DNA from 3 places in the Glacieibacterium megasporae genome. Region 1 is predicted to be linked to each of the others. Evidence: riboswitches for the same ligand, from Rfam matches in the RefSeq annotation. Region 1 holds a riboswitch; each other region holds the start of a gene.

Evidence for each region. A riboswitch is a leader RNA that binds a small molecule or an ion and turns the genes downstream of it on or off. The one in region 1 is predicted to bind cobalamin.
Region 2: linked by a shared signal. The riboswitch ahead of KTC28_RS01685 (TonB-dependent receptor plug domain-containing protein) and the one ahead of KTC28_RS05525 (TonB-dependent receptor plug domain-containing protein) in region 1 are both predicted to bind cobalamin.
Region 3: linked by a shared signal. The riboswitch ahead of KTC28_RS11030 (DUF1852 domain-containing protein) and the one ahead of KTC28_RS05525 (TonB-dependent receptor plug domain-containing protein) in region 1 are both predicted to bind cobalamin.

What each region holds. Positions count from the first base shown of each region.
Region 1 covers NZ_CP081848.1:1,188,619-1,192,473, reverse strand. Annotated here, with positions in the region: gene cobO (cob(I)yrinic acid a,c-diamide adenosyltransferase) at 1-511, opposite strand, end outside; gene KTC28_RS05525 (TonB-dependent receptor plug domain-containing protein) at 602-2,509, opposite strand; cobalamin riboswitch at 2,662-2,862, opposite strand; gene cobU (bifunctional adenosylcobinamide kinase/adenosylcobinamide-phosphate guanylyltransferase) at 2,893-3,408, shown strand; gene KTC28_RS05515 (penicillin-binding protein 1A) at 3,462-3,855, shown strand, end outside.
Region 2 covers NZ_CP081848.1:348,113-351,967, forward strand. Annotated here, with positions in the region: gene KTC28_RS01685 (TonB-dependent receptor plug domain-containing protein) at 206-2,113, opposite strand; cobalamin riboswitch at 2,264-2,465, opposite strand; gene KTC28_RS01690 (hypothetical protein) at 2,627-2,830, opposite strand.
Region 3 covers NZ_CP081848.1:2,328,936-2,332,790, forward strand. Annotated here, with positions in the region: gene KTC28_RS11025 (methionine synthase) at 1-766, opposite strand, end outside; gene KTC28_RS11030 (DUF1852 domain-containing protein) at 792-1,775, opposite strand; cobalamin riboswitch at 1,899-2,130, opposite strand; partial or broken gene KTC28_RS11035 (nitrilase-related carbon-nitrogen hydrolase) at 2,364-3,143, opposite strand; gene KTC28_RS11040 (MFS transporter) at 3,453-3,855, opposite strand, start outside.

The sequences.
Region 1 (3,855 bases):
TCGCATTTCGCCCGGTGATGCAGATATGCTTGGTCAGCGGGCGGTCGCGCAAGAAATCGACGATCTCGGCGATCGGCAGCGTGTCGTGGCGCAGGACGATATTGAGCTCGTCGAGAATGACGAACTCGTACGACGGATCGAGGATCAGCTCCTTCGACCGCTCCCACGCCGCGCGCGCGGCGGCGATGTCGCGGGCGCGGTCCTGCGTGTCCCAGGTGAAGCCCTCGCCCATCACTTCGAAGGTCAGCAGGTCGGGATAGGCGTGGAAAAAGGTCTTTTCGCCGGTCTCCCAGCCGCCCTTCACATATTGGACGATGCCGACCTTCATCCCCCAGCCGAGGCTGCGGATCGCCATACCGAACGCCGACGACGACTTTCCCTTGCCGTTGCCGGTGTGGACGATGAGCAGGCCGCGTTCGAGCGTCCGCCGCTCCTGCATCCGCGCGCGGGCCGCCTGGACCCGCGCCATCCGCGCATTGTGGCGGGCATGATCCTCGGGCGTCTCGGTCACGACGGCTTCTCCTGCAAGGTAATTGCAACGTCACGCCACCGGACCCGCCGACCTGCACTCAGAGCATGATCGGCGAGTCCGGTCATCGCTTTAGTAGCTCAGCCGGATACCGCCGTACGCCGCGCGCCCGGTCGTCCCATAACCGTAGGTCGTCTCATACTTCTCGTCGAACAGGTTCTCGACGCGCGCGGTGACCGCGATCTGCTTCGTCAGCGGATACGCCGCGCGGAGGTCGGCGACGACATAACCCTGCAGCCGCCGCGTGTTCGACGCATTGTCGAAGCTGCGCCCGACGTGGGTGACCGTCGCGCCGGTGTCGAGCCCGAAGCTCCAATGGTAGTCGAGCAGGACATTGACGGTCTGGCTCGGCCGCCGGAGCAACTGCTTGCCGAAGTTGACGTCGCCGGGCGAGCGGTTCTCGGCATCGAGCGAGGTATAATTTGCCTGGAGCGTCAGCGCGTCGATCGGTCGGACCAACAATGTCAGCTCGACGCCCTTGCTCACCGCCCGCGCGACATTGTCGTACGTCCCGAACGGGCGGTTGACGCAGATCCCGGTCAGCGGCGTGTTGCACGAGATGAAGTTGATCAGGTCCTTGCTGGTGCGGCTGAAGTAGGTCGCGCTCGCCTCGATCCGTCCTTCAAGGCCGCGCTGGGTGACCCCGGCGTCCCAGCCGCGCGAGCGTTCGGGGCGGAGCAGCTGGTTCCCGTATTCACTCTGCAACTGGTAGAGCGACGGCACCTTGAACCCCTCGCTATAGCTCGCGCGGAAGGTCGTGCCGCCGTCGTTCGGGGTGTAGACGCCGCTGCCTGCGAGCGTCGTCGTCCCGCCGAAGCGGCTGTGGCTATCGTAGCGCGCGCCGCCGGTTGCGGTAAGGCCGGTGATGGGCGTCACGACGACCTGGCCGTAGCCGCTGGTCAACGTCTGCGTCCCGATCGTCACCGGTCCGCCGAAGCTCGACGTCGTGAAGTGCGAACGTTCGCGCTCGGCCCCGAAGGTCGCATCGACGCCGGTGACGATGTTGGCGACGCCCTGGTATTCGAAGCGCTCGTTGCGCCCATTACCGGCGAAGGTCTCGGCGTTGGCGGCCGTCCCGTCATAATTGTGACGGCGGGTGTCGGTGATCGCGAAGCCGAGCCGGTTGTGGAGCCGCCCGTCGAACAGCGCGGCGTTGATCCCGGTATAGCCGACGATCTCGCGCGTCGTGCCATAGTCGGTGGTGTCGCCCAGGCTGAAATTCGGCGGCGGAAAGCCATCGAACCCAACGCGGCTATCCGAATACCAGCCGCGAAGGTCGACCGACACGTTGTCGTTCAGTGCAAGGTTCAAGTTGGCGTTCGCGCCGTAGTTGCGATAGCCATCCTTCTCCTTGCCGCCCTTGCGCTCGTCGAACGCCGAGATGCCGTCGGTGCGGAAATAGCCGCCGCCGAAGCTCGCCGACAGCGGACCGAACTTGTCCGAGACGTTGGCGACGCCCTGCCCGGTGTTGCGGTAGCCGTATTCGCCGCGCGCGTTGATGTGGAGATCGTCGGTCGGCGGGACGGTGATCAAATTGACGACGCCGCCGATCGCCTGGCTGCCCCACAGCACCGAACTCGGGCCGCGCAGGATTTCGACGCGGGCGATGTTGCCGACGAGAAGGTTGCCGAAGTTAAAGCCGCCGCCGGGAGCCGACGGGTCGTTGAGCTTGATGCCGTCGATCAGCGCGACGGTCTGGTCGCTTTCAGCGCCGCGGATGAACACCGACGTCGCGGTGCCGATGCCGCCGTTGCGGGCAAAGCTGACCCCCGGAACGGTGCGGAGCAGATCGACGACCGTGTTGTCCTGGCGGCGGGCGATCTCGGCGGCGTCGATGACGGTGATCGACTGGCCGACCCGCGACAGCGGCTCGGGCGTGCGGTCGGCGGTGACGACGATCGTATCGGGCGCATCGTCGGCGCGGGCGGCGGCGGTCAGGACGAGGCCGGTGGAGGCGAGTAGAATATGAAATGAGCGCATTGGTATCCCCTTGATCGACAACAAGGGGCCGCATGCACCGGTGGCACGCATCAGCATTCGCGAAGACACGGGAGCTTTCCCGCGCGCACGACCCCGACGACGTCGACACGCGAGGATTTCACCTCGATCGCTTGGAACACCCCGTCCACGCGAAGGTACGACCGCGACAGGCAGGTCTCCTGGCTCCCGGGTCAGCACCTTCATCCCGCCTTCCCGGAGCGTAAACTCCAGTGGCACTTGGGCGAAGGCTCGCCGGTTACAGTTGCGGGCACAGCCCCGGATTACAGACCGACTGTCTGCTTCCGGGTTCCCTTTTCATCCCATCTCTGGGAACCTGTCACGATCGACGCCTTATCGGCGCGCGGCGGCGGGGGCAAGCAAGTTTGACCGAGACACGATCGACCTTGTTCATCGGCGGCGCGCGTTCGGGCAAGAGCCGGCTGGCACAACGCGCGGCCGAATCCTCCGGCGGCGAGCTCGTCTTCATCGCCACCGCGCAGGCGTTCGACGACGAGATGCGCGACCGCATCGCCCGCCATCGCAGCGACCGCGATGCCCGCTGGCGCACGGTCGAAAGCCCGCTCGACCTCCCCGAGGCAATCGTCCGCGAGGCGAGTGCCGGTCGCACGCTTCTGGTCGATTGCCTGACCTTGTGGGCAAGCAACACCATGCTTGCCGGGGTCGACGCCGACGCGGCAGGCGCTGAGCTTGTCGCGGCAATCGCGTCCTCCGCAGGGATCATCGTCCTCGTCACCAACGAAGTCGGCTGGGGAATCGTCCCCGACAACGCGCTTGCACGGCAGTTCCGCGACGTCGCCGGGCGACTGAACCAGCAAGTCGCCGCCGCTGTCGACGATGTCCGGCTGGTCGTCGCCGGGATCGCGATGCGACTGAAATAGCGGCGCGACAGACCACGCTTTCACCCGCGCGCGGCCATGCTATACCCCGCCCCGTGACCACCGCCCGCCGTCTCCGCACCGCCGCAATCATTCTCGGCGTGCTCGTCCTGCTCGGCGCGGCTGCCGCGGTCGGACTGTATGCGTGGGTGACGACCGGGCTGCCCGATGCGTCGAAACTCGCCGAATACGCCGCGCCGCTGCCGTCGACCGTGCGCGGCAACGACGGCACGATCCTAACGAGCTTCAGCCGCGAGCGTCGCCTGTACCTGAGCTACGACGAACTGCCGCCGCGGCTGGTCCAGGCGTATATCTCGGCCGAGGACAAGGACTTCTTCCACCACGGCGGAATCGACTTCCTCGGCATCGCCCGCGCCGCATGGACCAACCTCGGCTCGTCGGGCCGGCCCAAGGGCGCCTCGACGATCACCCAGCAGGTGGCGAAGAACC
Region 2 (3,855 bases), 840 kb from region 1:
ACGTTTCAGCGCGCGCGATGCCTCTCGAGACGCCAACCGCCGCCGATCGTAGGCGATCACCGCATTCTTCTACGACTACGGTGATTATTCCCGTCGGCGGGTCGATCCACGCGGATTACGGTTCGGAGAACATTCGCCGTGCGAGGTCGATCCGCCAACTGTGCCCACGGAACGGATCGATCGAGGCGAGCGCGGTGGTCATGGGCTAATAGCTCAAGCGAACGCCGCCATAGGCCGCGCGCCCGAACGTCCCGTAACCGTAGGTCGTCTCATACTTCTCGTCGAACAGGTTCTCGACGCGCGCGGTGACCGCGATCTGCTTCGTCAGCGGATACGCCGCGCGGAGGTCGGCGACGACATAACCCTGCAGCCGCCGGGTGTTCGACGCATTGTCGAAGCTGCGTCCGACGTGGGTGACCGTCGCGCCGGTGTCGAGCCCGAAGCTCCAGTGATAGTCGAGCAGGGCATTGACGGTCTGGCTCGGCCGCCGGAGCAACTGCTTGCCGAAGTTGACGTCGCCGGGCGAGCGGTTCTCGGCGTCGAGCGAGGTGTAGTTCGCCTGCAGCGTCAGCGCATCGATCGGGCGGACGAGCAGCGTCAGCTCGACGCCCTTGCTCACCGCCCGCGCGACATTGTCGTAGGTGCCGTTCGGGCGATTGACGCAGATCCCGGTCAGCGGCGTATTGCACGAGATGAAGTTGATCAGATCCTTGCTGGTGCGGCTGAAGTAGGTCGCGCTCGCCTCGATCCGTCCTTCAAGGCCGCGCTGGGTGACCCCGGCGTCCCAGCCGCGCGAGCGTTCGGGGCGGAGCAGCTGGTTCCCGTATTCGCTCTGTAGCTGGTAGAGCGACGGCACCTTGAACCCCTCGCTGTAGCTCGCGCGGAAGGTCGTGCCGCCATTGTTCGGGGTGTAGACGCCGCTGCCCGCGAGCGTCGTCGTCCCGCCGAAGCGGCTGTGGCTGTCGTAGCGCGCGCCACCGGTCGCGGTGAAGCCGGTGATGGGCGTGACGACGACCTGGCCGTAGCCGCTGGTCAACGTCTGCGTCCCGATCGTCACCGGTCCGCCGAAGCTCGACGTCGTGAAGTGCGAACGTTCGCGCTCGGCCCCGAAGGTCGCGTCGACGCCGGTGATGATGTTCGCGACGCCCTGGTATTCGAAGCGCTCGTTGCGCCCGTTGCCGGCGAAGGTCTCGGCGTTGGCGGTCGTCCCGTCATAATTGTGGCGGCGCGTGTCGGTAATCGCGAAGCCGAGCCGGTTGTGGAGCCGCCCGTCGAACAGCGCGGCGTTGATCCCGGTATAGCCGACGATCTCGCGCGTCGTGCCATAGTCGGTCGTATCGCCGAGGCCGTAGTTGGGGGGCACGAGGCCGTCGAACCCGGCGCGGCTGTCCGAATACCAGCCGCGCAGGTCGACCGACACGTTGTCGTTCAGCGCAAGGTTCAAGTTGGCGTTCGCGCCATAGTTGCGATAGCCGTCCTTCTCCGTGCCGCCCCGGCGCTCGTCGAACGCCGAGATGCCGTCGGTGCGGAAATAGCCGCCGCCGACGCTTACCGACAACGGACCGAATTTGTCCGAGACGTTGGCGACGCCCTGCCCGGTGTTGCGGTAGCCGTATTCACCGCGCGCATTGACGTGGAGGTCGTCGGTCGGCGGGACGGTGATCAAATTGACGACGCCGCCGATCGCCTGGCTGCCCCACAGCACCGAACTCGGGCCACGCAGGATTTCGACGCGGGCGATATTGCCGACGAGAAGGTTGCCGAAGTTGAAGCCGCCGCCGGGGGCGGACGGGTCGTTCAGCTTGATGCCGTCGATCAGCGCGACGGTCTGGTCGCTCTCGGCGCCGCGGATGAAAACCGAGGTCTGGGTGCCGATGCCGCCGTTGCGGGCGAAGCTGACGCCCGGCACGGTGCGGAGCAAGTCGACGACCGTGTTGTCCTGGCGGCGCGCGATCTCGGCGGCGTCGATGACGGTGATCGACTGGCCGACCCGCGACAGCGGCTCGGGGGTCCGGTCGGCGGTGACGACGATGGTATCGGGGGCGTCGTCGGCGCGCGCTGAGGCGGTGAGGACGAGGCCGGTGGTGGCGATTGAGATGTAAAGTAAGCGCATGGCGGTTCCCTTGGTCAACAACAAGGGGCCGCATGCACCGGTGGCGCATCAGCATTCGCGAAGACACGGGAATTCACCCGCGCGCACGACCCCGACGACGTCGACACGCGAGGGGTTCACCTCGATCGCCCGGAACACCCCGTCCGCGCGAAGGTACGACCGCGACAGGCAGGTCTCCTGGCTCCCGGGTCAGCACCTTCATCCCGCCTTCCCGGGGGGGTAAACCCCAGTGGCAATTGGGCGAAGGCTCGCCGGTTACAGTTGCGGGCACAGCCCCGGATTACAGACCGACTGTCTGCTTCCGGGTTCCCTTTTCATCCCATCTCTGGGAACCTGTCACGATCGACGCCTTATCGGCGTGCGGCGGCGGGGGCAAGCGAGATTGACCGAGACACGATCGACCTTGTTCATCGGCGGCGCGCGTTCGGGCAAGAGCCGGCTGGCCCTTTTAGGTCTTCATGGACGCCGAGATCGAAACGACATCCAGTCTGTCAGCGTGATTATCAACGCCCGTTACTGCAGGTGGTCTTGACCATCGAAGAGGCGTGCATGCGCCAGTATCAGATGGAGGTAGCGTTCCAAAGCCCGATGCCAAGCCGCGCGGTCGCCAGCCAGAAATGCGGTTTCGGCTTCGTCGAAGACGGCGTCGGCCTCGGCTCCGATGAGGTCCGAGGCCGACAGGACAAGTTCTTCGGTCCAGAAGCTAGGGGAGTCCATCAACCAGCTCCGTCACTACGGTCGGCGGCGGCGGTTCGGTGGCCGACATTCCACATTACTACGATCAGCTTGTCCGTTAGCAGCGGCGATCGTCGCGCACGCAACGCTTTGAGACACGATCCCGCCGTCGACGGTCATGACGGTGAAGGGCGGTATGAGGCGCGGGGCTTGGGAAATGCTCGGCCGCGGGCCCCCGCAACAAGTGAGCGGAGAATGGCCGCACGGGTCGTTCCCCATGTTACGACAGGCTTGCCCTCGGCCGCCATGACCGTCGCGAACAGCACAATCGAGAAGGCTGTCATGAGCTGTTACGAGACTGCGATGGAACGCAACGAATACGCGCAACACGAATGAGCAGATCCGTTCAACGAGTGGGGTCAGGCCAACCTCCTTATGCGTTCGCCCGATCTCGCGTCGATCGGGATGTGGGACGCTCGACGAAAGTCGAGCCTACCCGTACCAGTCGGGCAAGCGGTATCTTTATGCCGTGCTCGCAAAGTGCATCATCGCCCTCGATGCCGCGGAGAGCGACAAACGTGCCGCGTGCAAGGAGGACGCACGAAGGCGATCCCTCGCGCCGATCCTGAAGCCGGCATGCTTCGAATTCTGCCCCGGTCATGAAATCAACTTACCATCTACCGCTAGTACGACAAGGTGGGACAAGCGAAATGCGGTCTGCCCGACCCGCAAAAGACGCAATTCGAATTCGCGAGACCCCCTGATCCGCCATTGCGAAGCCCCCGCGTTCGCCGCTGCATGCCCGTCCATGCCATTTGCAACGGACGTCGCAATGGCGCGTGCAATTCCGTCGCCGCGTCTCCACTAATGAAGTCGCCCATTCGTTTTTGCGACGTACGTCGGTTTCACTCTGAAAGGACGATCATCTCGTACGAGACATTCCGAGGACCGCACGCCTGGAAACGTTTAGACTACTTCTTGCGGCACATTTAACACCCGATGAGATAGATCGTACGCGTGCCGAGCGACCGACATCTGATACCTGATCTATCAGCTATTCCGTAGCT
Region 3 (3,855 bases), 1.1 Mb from region 1:
TCTGGCATTCCAGCGAGATGATATCGATGCTGGATTCCTTCAGCTTGGGAAAGGCCTTCTCATATTGCCGCCACTCGGATCCTAAAGTCTTCTTCCAGTCGGTGTTGGCCTTGATCCCGTAGCCGTAGCAGATGTGAACGGCCGTCTCGCACTTAAGCCCCTCAGCCGCCCTTTCCAGAGTCGCAACGCCCCAGTCATTCACTTCGTCGAAGAAGACGTTGAATGCCGGTTCGTCGAACTGGATGATATTCACGCCGGCGGCTTCGAGTTCCCTGGCTTCTTGATTGAGGATCTTGGCGAACTCCCACGCCAGCTTCTCGCGGCTCTGATAATGGTCATCATAGAGAGTATCGATCATCGTCATCGGTCCGGGCAACGCCCATTTTATCGGCTGCCCGGTTTGCCGGCGCAGAAATTTAGCATCTTCGATAAAAACCGGATTTTTGCGTTCGACGGTGCCGACCACCGTCGGCACGCTAGCGTCGTATCGATCGCGGATCCTGACAGTCTTCCGCGTCTCAAAATCAACCCCGTTGAGATGCTCGATAAACGTCGTGACGAAATGCTGGCGCGTCTGTTCGCCGTCACTGACGATATCGATGCCGGCCTGCCGTTGATCGTCCAATGACAGACGCAAAGCGTCTTGTTTGCCATCGACCAGATCTTTGCCATCTAACTTCCACGGCGACCAAAGCGTCCCGGGTTGCGCAAGCCAGACGGGCTTGGGCAAGCTGCCGGCAGTCGAAGTAGGTAGCAATGTGTTCATGGTAGCGGCCTTATGTCTTGATGAATCAGAGCGTGAGACTTGCGGACCATTGCTCGAGTGCGGTCTGATAGGGCTTGATCAGGCGTTCCTCGGTGAACCTGCCCTGCTCGACAGCTAGTCTGCTGCGTTCTTCACGATCGTAGACGATGCGAGTCAGCGAAAAGTCCTGGTACTTAAGACTTGGCTGATAGCGTTCTGCGGCTGCAGAGTTGGCGTTGTAAATTTCAGGCCGATAGATCTTCTGGAAAGTCTCCATCACACTGATCGTGCTGACCAGCTCAAGATTGGTGTAGTCACCAATCAGGTCGCCAAGATGGTAAAAGGCGAACGGCGCGACGCTGTTCGGGGGCATGAAATAGCGAACTTTCATCCCCATCTTGGCGAAATATGCGTCGGTGGCTGAAAACTCGTCGTTACGATATTCGAAACCCAGTATGGGGTGCTTGTTCGTGGTCCGGTGATAGGTCTTGCTGCTCGACACGCTCAGACAGATGACCGGCGGCTTGCAGAAATTTTCCCGATAGTCGCTCGAACTCAAAAAGTGCTTGAATAAATTGCCATGCAGGTCGCCGAAACCTTGCGGATCGCCAGATCCGGGGTGCGTCTTCAGGTGCTCCGACAGCAGAACATTGAAGTCATAATCGCGCACATAGGACGAGAAGTTATTGCCGACGATGCCGTCGATCCGCTCCTCGGTCTTTCGATCAACGATCTTTGTCTGAAGGATTTCGATCAGCGGGAAGACGTCGTCACGTCCTTCGGCATCGATACGCAACTCGACCGAGACAATCTCGAGCTCGACCGTGTAACGATCGCCCCTCGGATTGTCCCAGTGCGCGAGTGAATTGAAGCGATTGTCGATCATGCGCAGGGTATTGCGCAAATTTTCCCGCCGGCTCTCGCCCCTTGCCAGATTGGCGAAGTTGGTTGTGATGCGGGTATTGTCGGCGGGACGGTAATTCTCGTCGAACGCAATGCGATTTATCGAAAAGGCAAAGATTGTAGGCATCGACCGGTCACCTGCTTTTGCCGGACGAGAGGGCCGAAGGAAGAGCGCACAGGACCGGCAAGCCGGCGCCGAAGCCCCAGCCCTTGAGTCAAGCGCGATCCACCGGAGGAACCCCCGTCCGAGGAACGTATCGCGTCGGAGGCAGGTCTACTGACTTACGGGTCAATGCGACGGTCCCGGCCTTCCCAGCACCCTTGCGGGTGCCAGTGACACGAAATGGAGCCGCCGCTCGCCGCTTACAGTTGCGGGGGCAGCGCCGGATTCCGCTCTACGAGCGCCACCGGCTTCCCGTCTTAGCCCCGTCGCCCGGCTCATCTCTGAGTCGGAAACGGGGAACCTCGACAGGTCGGTTACACACCCAATGGCCATACGTGTCAACAGGCATATAAAGACATCTTTATATCGTTATGAGACGCACATGTGGTTCGACATGACGGTGATCTAGGTTGTCTCGCCCCGACCTATTATCGACGTCGCTGGATAGTGAATGACTGGCAGCTTTCAGAAAGCGGACAATCACGTTGAAAATGGCGAGTTGTAGATCAACGAATGCGGCAAAGTTCTGCGATCGCCGCGTCTCGGTGGCGTTCAGGTAAGCGTCCGCAGTCCCGGCCGCTCTCGCATGTCGATCTGGAGTTCGAAGATATCAGGACGGGAATAGTGGCCGGCGGTGTCGAGATAAAGCCGACCTTCCGCGACGATATCGGTATCGATAACCGCGTTCAGGGTCAGCGTGTCGTCTTGTCCGGCGGCAGCAATGATCGTCGCGTCGGGACCAACGATCGCGCTTCCGCCCGATTTGAGCAGCTCGCGCTCGGCTGGGATTGCTTCGAGCATAGCGCGAGCGGCGGGCTCATCGGCTTCGAGGCTGTCGAAGCCATCAAGCACCTGCGATCGAGTAAGGACGGTGCCGGCAGCAGCGACGAAGCACTGGCCTTCGAAGGCATAGTGCCGGCTGGCGAGGAGGTGAAGTTCGGTGACGGCAGGCCAGAGCGCGAAGTGAAGAACTTCACCATGTTGGTGCCGCGCTGCGCGAGCGAGCGGCATCCAGTGCTCCCAGCAGATGAGGGCGCCGACAGGACCATATTTTCCCGGCCAGGGTCCGAGGGTGCTGCCGTCTGCTGCGGCCCAGATCAGCCGCTCGTTGTGGGTCGGCATGATCTTGCGGTGGATGTCGCGCCTCCCCGGGGTCAGGCGCACGACGGTGTTGAATATGCTCGAGCCGCGCCGCTCCTGAATGCCCATCACGATCTCGACCGAAAGTTCAGCGGAGAGGGCGGCCAGATGCGCGATTTCACGCCCCTCGAGCTCGGGACAATTGTGCAACAGGACGCGAAATAGTGCCTCGGCGGGCTTGTGGCCAAAAAGCGCCGACCCGGGGGCGTCATCGAGCCATACAGGATAGCCGGGAAGCCATGCTTCCGGAAAACGATGACGTCGGCCCCGTTGCTCGCCGCCTGTCGGATCAGCCGTTCAGCGCAAACGATACTAGCGGGAAGGTTGAGAAAAACGGGAGGACTCTGAACGATCGAGATCGAGATCATCGGCATCGTGGCGCTTCTTCCGGAAGCGATGCGAGCACGCGGCTTTGGTGGTGTGGCTGGCGCAAGCTGGCGGCGGTGCTATCGACGCCGGGAAGGGGACCGGATCTGAACGACCGTTGCGCGTTTGTCGGTATCATTCTGGCACGCGCGTGCGGACCCATTGGCGTCGTAGAAGCGTGAGGCCAGCCAATAACAATCCGGCCGGGATCGCCATGAGCGAAAAGGCGATGGCGCCGCTGGTGCTCGCGAATAATATGGCGGTGAGCCGCGAGCCTGCGGTTCCACCCAACGCCGAAAACATCACCACCAAGCCCATCAACTCGGTATGCCGCGATTTTGGGCTGGCGGACAGCAGGACCGAGACGATCGTCGGGTAAACCGGCGCGAGGCAGAAGCCGACCACGAGGAAAAGATATGCGGCGAGCGGCGCTTTCGTCCAATCGGTGATCGGCGTTGTCGCTGCGCTGACGCTGCTCAATGCACCGATTGCCAATACCGCACCCGCCACCACCACAAGGCAGATGATCAGGATCGGG